2 linked regions of the Methanococcoides burtonii DSM 6242 genome follow. Each later gene encodes a partner of the first gene's protein in a complex. Links are inferred from orthologs where the notes say so. Each region holds a gene or a part of one and is shown in the gene's direction. Other genes may lie near its edges. The genes, in order: dph2 and MBUR_RS06020.

Region 1 (3,275 bases):
GTTGTTCTCGCACTTCTCAAAGATGCATACCAGAGAAGAGACAGAGTATCTCTTGTCACATATAACGGAAGATAGGCAGAACTCGTGCTACCGTTCACTTCGTCAGTGGAGTCTGCAAAGAGATATCTGGAAAAGGTACCTTTTGGGGGAACCACACCAATGGCCTCAGGAATACTGACAGGAGTTCAGACCATCCTTCAGGAATTGAAGCGCGAACCTTCGGCTGTTCCTATTATGATACTCGTGACAGATGGTACTGTCAACGTCCCATTGAATCGTGGCGGAAGCATAGAAAGGGAACTGCTACAGGTATGCAAGGGTGTTACTGATTACAGGATAAACATGCTTGTTGTAGATATCAGTAGAAATGGAAGTGAGCTTGCGGAAAAGCTGGCAGATGTTGCCTGTGGTAAATATTACCATCCAGTACTTTTAAGTAAAGAAACACTTTATTCTGCTATAAAAGGAGAGCGTGACGATTTGACAGATATTACATCTTCTGCCTCCAATCTTCGATGAGGCCGGGTCGTTACCACCGGACTGCAAGCGCAGTTATTTTTTAAACATAAAAGGCAGGATAACATGTTAGAAGTTCTTCAGGAATCACTCCGTAAAGCACCTATTGTAATAAGAGGCGAATATCCATATTTCATACACCCGATCTCAGATGGAATCCCATCCCTTGAGCCGGAGCTGCTGGATGAGATCGCAGACCATATGATAGATATTGCGGGAAAAGATTACGATAGGATAGTTTCTATCGAAGCAATGGGAATTCCACTGGCAACGGTACTTTCAATGAAGACAGGAAAACCCATGTCCATTGTCAGGAAGAGGCAGTACGGACTTGAGGGCGAGGTAATCCTTTCACAGAGCACAGGATATTCAAAAGGCGAGCTTTACATCAATGGCATTAGCAAAGGAGAGACTGTCCTTGTTGTGGACGATGTTATCAGTACAGGCGGTACATTGAAAGCCCTTCTCCCGGCACTTGAGAACATGGGTGCGAACATCTGTAATGTCATCGTAGTGATCAGCAGAGGCGATGGTGCTGCAAAGATGAGCGATATGGGCTATAATGTCAATACCCTTGTGAAGATAGATGTCGATATGGACGGAGTCTCTATTCTGGAGGTGGCAGGTGAGCAGCAGTGAGCCTTTCAATTTTCAGATAGACTATATAATTGAGGTAATAAGGAAAGTCCAACCTGAGATGATCGGACTGCAATTTCCAGAGGGTTTTAAGAGGCGAAGTCCTGCTATTGCTTCAGAGATAAGTGAAGCTACAGGAGTGGAAATAATTATTTCTGCGAATCCCTGTTATGGTGCTTGTGACCTCGATATACCCATACTTGAGAACGTTGACCTGCTTTTCCATTTCGGACATGCACAACTTGATGATAACAGGTATAGCGACAAGGTCATTTTTATAGAGACACGCTCCGATGCGGATGTCAAGGGTGTTGTTGTCAAGGCCTTAGAGGAACTCCAGGGGAAGAAAGTGGGACTTCTGACAACTGTACAGCATGTCCATAAATTACCGGAGGTTCGGGAGATACTTGAGAACAACGGTAAGGTCGTAGCCATAGGAAGAGGCGATAGTAAGATAGCATATGCAGGACAGGTACTTGGATGCAATTTCTCGGTTGCTGACGACCTGGACTGTGAGGAGTTCCTGTATATTGGCAGTGGAGGATTCCATCCACTTGGTGTTTCGCTTGCCACTGGAAAGAGGGTACTTATTGCAGATCCTTTCTCAAAGGATGTGAGGGAGGTCGATCCTTCCCTTATCATGCGTCAGCGTAGTGCAGCAATTGCGAAGTCATTGGATGCCGAGTCTTTCGGGATCATTGTTTCCAGTAAACCAGGGCAGTACAGAATGGAACTTGCCAGGGAACTTAAAGGACTTGCCGAGGAGAAGGGGAAGACCGCCTATATATTGATACTTGATCTTATCACGCCTGACCAGATGCTACAGTTCAAAGTGGATGCTTTTGTGAGCACTGCATGTCCGCGGCTTGCTGTAGATGAGGTGGGAAGGTTCTCCGCACCAATGCTTACCCCACAGGAATTCGAGATCGTTCTCGGAAAACGTGAGTGGGAAGACATGGTCTTTGATGAGATAAGAGGAGACTGAAGATCATGAAGCAACGCAAGCTCGAAATAGTTCTTGAAAAGGTAAAGGGGTTCGAGAATCCTGATATAACTCTTGAACAATACCCAACACCGGCTTTGCTTGCGGCAGAGATGCTACATTTTGCATTCATGAAGGGAGATCTTGAAGGTACGGTCTATGATCTGGGGTGCGGTACAGGAATGCTTGCCATAGGTGCAGCAATGCTTGGAGCTGAGAAGGTCGTAGGGTTCGATTCAGACTCAGGCGCACTGGATATCGCCCGAGAGAATGCAGAGATTTTCGGTGTGGATGTGGAATTTGAGTGTAAGGATATCAGACAGGTAAGGGGACATGCAGATACTGTGGTCATGAATCCACCTTTTGGTGCACAGGTTAAGGGAAGTGACAGACCGTTCCTTAAAACCGCAATGAGAGTGGCGGATGTGACATATTCCATACACAATAGTGGAAGTCTGGCGTTCGTAAAAAAGTTCATTCAACCTGCGATTATTACAGAATGGTACAATACTGGATTTCCGATAAAACGAACATTTAAATTCCATAAAAAAGATGTAGAAAGAATTGAGATTGAAATATACAGGATCATTACAGATAATTGCCAGTCCGATAAAAACTAATTGCTGGCGTATTTAAATTTAGATGAGGGATTCCTATTAGAATAAGAAACCGAAAGAAAACGACCAGAAGGAACATGAACTCCTTGGGCGAGAAGCCAGAGGTCGAAGAGGAAGTATTAAGCACTGCCAGTGAAAAGGTAAATGTGGCAGAAAAGAAGGTAGAGAAGAGGAAAACCGAGGTAACTAAGACCGATAAGGAAGATGATCACGTGGAAGAGGAACAACATGGAGATAAGGTCCTGGTAATGCCTGGAGACATTATCGGCACTACCGAGGAATTTGAAGCAGGGGCTAATACTTACAATGTCAGAGGCGACATTCATTCACTTGCGACCGGATTCGTAATGGTGAACAATAAACGCAGGATGATATCAGTAAAACCAACTACAAGCATGCCACCAACTATAAAAAAGGGTGACATATTGATAGGAACGGTTGTTAATGTTCGCGATTCTATGGCACTTGTGCAGATAGAAGGTATCAAGGGTGTCGTTGACCGCCAGTTCATCAAACCCGGAATT
Region 2 (3,305 bases), 260 kb from region 1 along the record:
CAACAAGTCCGACATTACAATCGTCGAGCGTCTTGTGAACAATGTAATGCGTAATGCACAGAACACCGGTAAGAAGCAGATCGCTCTTCGTATTGTGGATGAGGCTTTTGACATCGTTAACTCGAAGACAAAGAAGAATCCTGTTCAGGTTCTCGTAGAAGCTGTTTCAAATGCTGGTCCAAGGGAAGAAGTTGTCAGACTTAAATACGGTGGTATCTCTGTACCAAAGGCAGTTGATACAGCTCCACAGAGGCGTGTTGACCATGCATTGAGAAATATATCAATAGGTTCTAATCAGACAGCTTTCAAATCAAAGCGCTCTGCAGCAGAATGTCTTGCATCCGAGCTCATCGCAGCTTCTAACCGTGATGCAAAGTGCTTTTCCATCAACAGAAAGGATGGAAAGGAAAGAGTCGCAAAGGCAGCACGTTAATCGTGTTCCTTTTTTATTTTATATAATTATTCAATTGTAGGTTTTATCATGGGACGAAGGAAGAAAATGGTTGAGCGTGTTACAGCGCTGATGAGCAATCCATTAATGATCAGGAACATCGGTATTGTAGCTCACATCGATCACGGAAAAACAACTCTTTCAGATAACCTCCTCGCAGGCGCTGGGATGATCTCCAAGGAGCTCGCAGGCCGCCAGTTGTTCATGGATTCTGACGCAGAGGAGCAGGAAAGAGGTATCACGATCGACTCCTCTAACGTGTCAATGGTGCACGAATATGAGGGCAAGGAATATCTTATCAATCTTATTGACACACCTGGTCACGTTGACTTTGGTGGCGATGTAACCCGTGCAATGCGTGCAGTAGATGGCGCTGTAGTTGTCATCGATGCTGTTGAAGGTACAATGCCTCAGACCGAAACCGTTCTGAGACAGGCACTGAAAGAGCACGTAAAGCCGGTACTTTTCATTAACAAGGTAGACCGTCTTATCAACGAGTTGCAGGTCGATGATCAGGAGATGCAGATCAGGCTCGGAAAGCTCATCGATCACGTAAACAAGCTTATCAAAGGTATGAACGAAGAGCGCTATAACGCAGGCTGGAGAGTAGATGCAGCTGAGGGTACTGTAGCATTCGGTTCCGCTCTTTACAACTGGGCTATCAGTGTCCCTATGATGAAGAAGACCGGTGTAAGCTTTAGTGAAGTTTTCAATTACTGCCGTGAAGAAGACATGAAGTCACTTGCTGAAAAATGTCCACTCCACGAAGCAGTTAACGATATGGTTATCAGATTCCTTCCAAGTCCTATCGATGCACAGAAGGGCAGGGTCGGAGCTATCTGGCATGGTGACCATGAGTCCGGTATCGGTAAGCAGATGTCTGTTGCAGATGCCAAGGGAGATGTTGCTTTCATGGTAACTGATATTAGCATGGACCCACACGCAGGAGAAGTTTCAACAGGTAGACTTTTCAGCGGTTCACTTTCCCGTGGTATGGAAGTTTACGTTTCAGGTGCATCAAAGACGAACAGAATCCAGCAGGTCGGTGTTTTCATGGGCCCTGAGAGGCTTGAAGTTGATGCGATCCCTGCAGGTAACATTGCAGCGGTAACAGGTCTCAGGGATGCATTTGTAGGTGCCACAGTAACCACACTTGAAGGTATGGAGCCTTTCGAGAGCATCAAGCACGCAAGTGAACCTGTAGTTACTGTTGCAGTCGAAGCAAAGCACATGAAGGACCTTCCAAAGCTCGTTGAAGTTCTTCGCCAGGTCGCTAAAGAAGACCCAACACTCAAGATAACTCTTGATGAAGAGACCGGTGAGCACTTAATGGCTGGTATGGGTGAACTTCACCTTGAGGTCATTGCTCACAGGATCGAGCGTGACAAAGGTGTGGAGATCACAACAACACCTCCACTTGTCGTATATCGTGAGACCATCACAGGTACAGCAGGTCCTGTGGAAGGTAAATCCCCTAACAGGCACAACAGATTCTATGTTATCGTCGAGCCACTGGAGCCAGAAGTCCGTGAGCTTATACGCAATGACGAGATCTCCATGAGGATGCCTGAAGTTGAGAGAAGGGAGAAGCTCATGGCAGCAGGTCTTAATAAAGATGAAGCAAAGAAGATCGTAAATATCTTCGAGAGCAATGCTTATTTCGATATGACAAAGGGCATTCAGTACCTGAACGAAACAATGGAGCTTATCATTGAGGGATTCACCGAGGTCATGAAGGCTGGACCACTTTCCAAGGAACCATGCATGGGTGTCAAAGTAAAGCTCATGGATGCAAAACTCCATGAGGACGCTGTCCACAGAGGCCCTGCACAGGTAATTCCTGCATCAAGACAGGCAATCCAGGCTGCAATGCTTATGGCTGATGATACGCTCTTTGAACCATATCAGAAGGTATTCATCCAGGTCCCGCAGGAGCAGATGGGTGGAGCAACCAAGGAGATCCAGGGCCGTCGCGGTGTCATTATAGACATGACTTCCGAAGGGGATACAACCGTCATCGAGTCCAAAGCACCAGTTTCAGAGCTATTCGGATTCGCTGGTGATATCAGATCCGCAACAGAAGGTCGAGCAATGTGGAGTACAGAGTTCGCAGGTTTCGAACCACTTCCAATGAGTCTCATGACCGAAGTTGTTACAGGTATCCGCAAGCGAAAAGGACTCAAGGCAGCTTTGCCACAGGCAGAAGACTTTATGAGCATGTAAGGTGGATGTAAATCCATCTTTTTTCTACCTGAGACAATTCGCTGGAAAGGTTTAATAGTAGAAACAACCATTATGCTCAAAATTACAGATTATACCAATTAAAAATAAAGGAGAATATTATCATGGCTGATAAACCACATATGAACTTAGCAGTTATCGGACACGTTGACCACGGTAAATCAACATTTGTCGGAAGGTTGATGTTCGAGACAGGCGCAGTACCTGCACACCTTATCGAGAAATATAAGGCAGAAGCAAAAGAGAAGGGTAAGGAATCCTTCGCATTTGCATGGGTCATGGACACACTCAAGGAAGAGCGTGAGAGAGGAGTTACCATCGATATCTCACACAAGAGATTCGATACCGACAAGTACTACTTTACAGTAGTTGACTGCCCAGGCCACAGAGATTTCGTAAAGAACATGATCACTGGTGCTTCCCAGGCAGATGCAGCTGTTCTTGTAGTTGCAGCACCTGATGGGGTAATGGCACAGACAAAGGAGCACGTTTTCCTTTCCAGGACCCTTGGTATCAACCAGCTTATCGTTGCTATTAACAAGATGGACGCAGCTAAATACAGCGAGGACAGATACAACGAGGTCAAGAAAGAAGTATCACAGCTCCTCGGTAT

The links.
Region 2: the proteins of dph2 (region 1) and MBUR_RS06020 are in contact, whole or in part, in a crystal structure (PDB 6Q2D), measured with the Methanobrevibacter smithii proteins. The link is inferred for Methanococcoides burtonii DSM 6242 from one-to-one orthologs. Residues at the interface, in WP_011954460.1 of Methanobrevibacter smithii: Met1, Met3, Tyr4, Pro28, Glu29, Gly30, Leu31, Met33, Phe58, His80, Thr124, Gln126, Ser179, Gly180, Asn181, Phe182, His183, Leu185, Tyr201, Asn202, Phe211, Ile215, Arg291, Asp295, Asp296, Gln298, Met299; in WP_011954157.1 of Methanobrevibacter smithii: Pro482, Asn483, Lys484, His485, Tyr553, Asp555, Glu556, Glu559, Leu560, Leu591, His592, Glu593, Asp594, Ala595, Val596, His597, Arg598, Gly599, Pro600.

Annotation. Positions count from the first base shown.
Region 1 is NC_007955.1:1,514,753-1,518,027, forward strand. What follows is about bases 194-3,139. They hold dph2 (diphthamide biosynthesis enzyme Dph2), read left to right. Parts: upstream 194-1,141; coding sequence 1,142-2,137; downstream 2,138-3,139. Other genes in these bases: MBUR_RS07395 (hypothetical protein), read left to right, coding at 194-519; hpt (hypoxanthine/guanine phosphoribosyltransferase), read left to right, coding at 583-1,155; MBUR_RS07410 (METTL5 family protein), read left to right, coding at 2,143-2,754; MBUR_RS07415 (exosome complex RNA-binding protein Csl4), read left to right, coding at 2,829-3,139. In the rest of the region: MBUR_RS07390 (hypothetical protein), read left to right, coding at 1-75; more of MBUR_RS07395, read left to right, coding at 85-193; more of MBUR_RS07415, read left to right, coding at 3,140-3,275. UniProt on the Methanocaldococcus jannaschii protein: Catalyzes the first step of diphthamide biosynthesis, i.e. the transfer of the 3-amino-3-carboxypropyl group from S-adenosyl-L-methionine (SAM) to the C2 position of the imidazole ring of the target histidine residue in translation elongation factor 2 (EF-2).
Region 2 is NC_007955.1:1,258,846-1,262,150, reverse strand. Bases 102-3,077 are described here. They hold MBUR_RS06020 (elongation factor EF-2), read left to right. Parts: upstream 102-481; coding sequence 482-2,674; downstream 2,675-3,077. Other genes in these bases: tuf (translation elongation factor EF-1 subunit alpha), read left to right, coding at 2,794-3,077; MBUR_RS06025 (30S ribosomal protein S7), read left to right, coding at 102-433. Also shown: more of MBUR_RS06025, read left to right, coding at 1-101; more of tuf, read left to right, coding at 3,078-3,305. UniProt on the Methanocaldococcus jannaschii protein: Catalyzes the GTP-dependent ribosomal translocation step during translation elongation.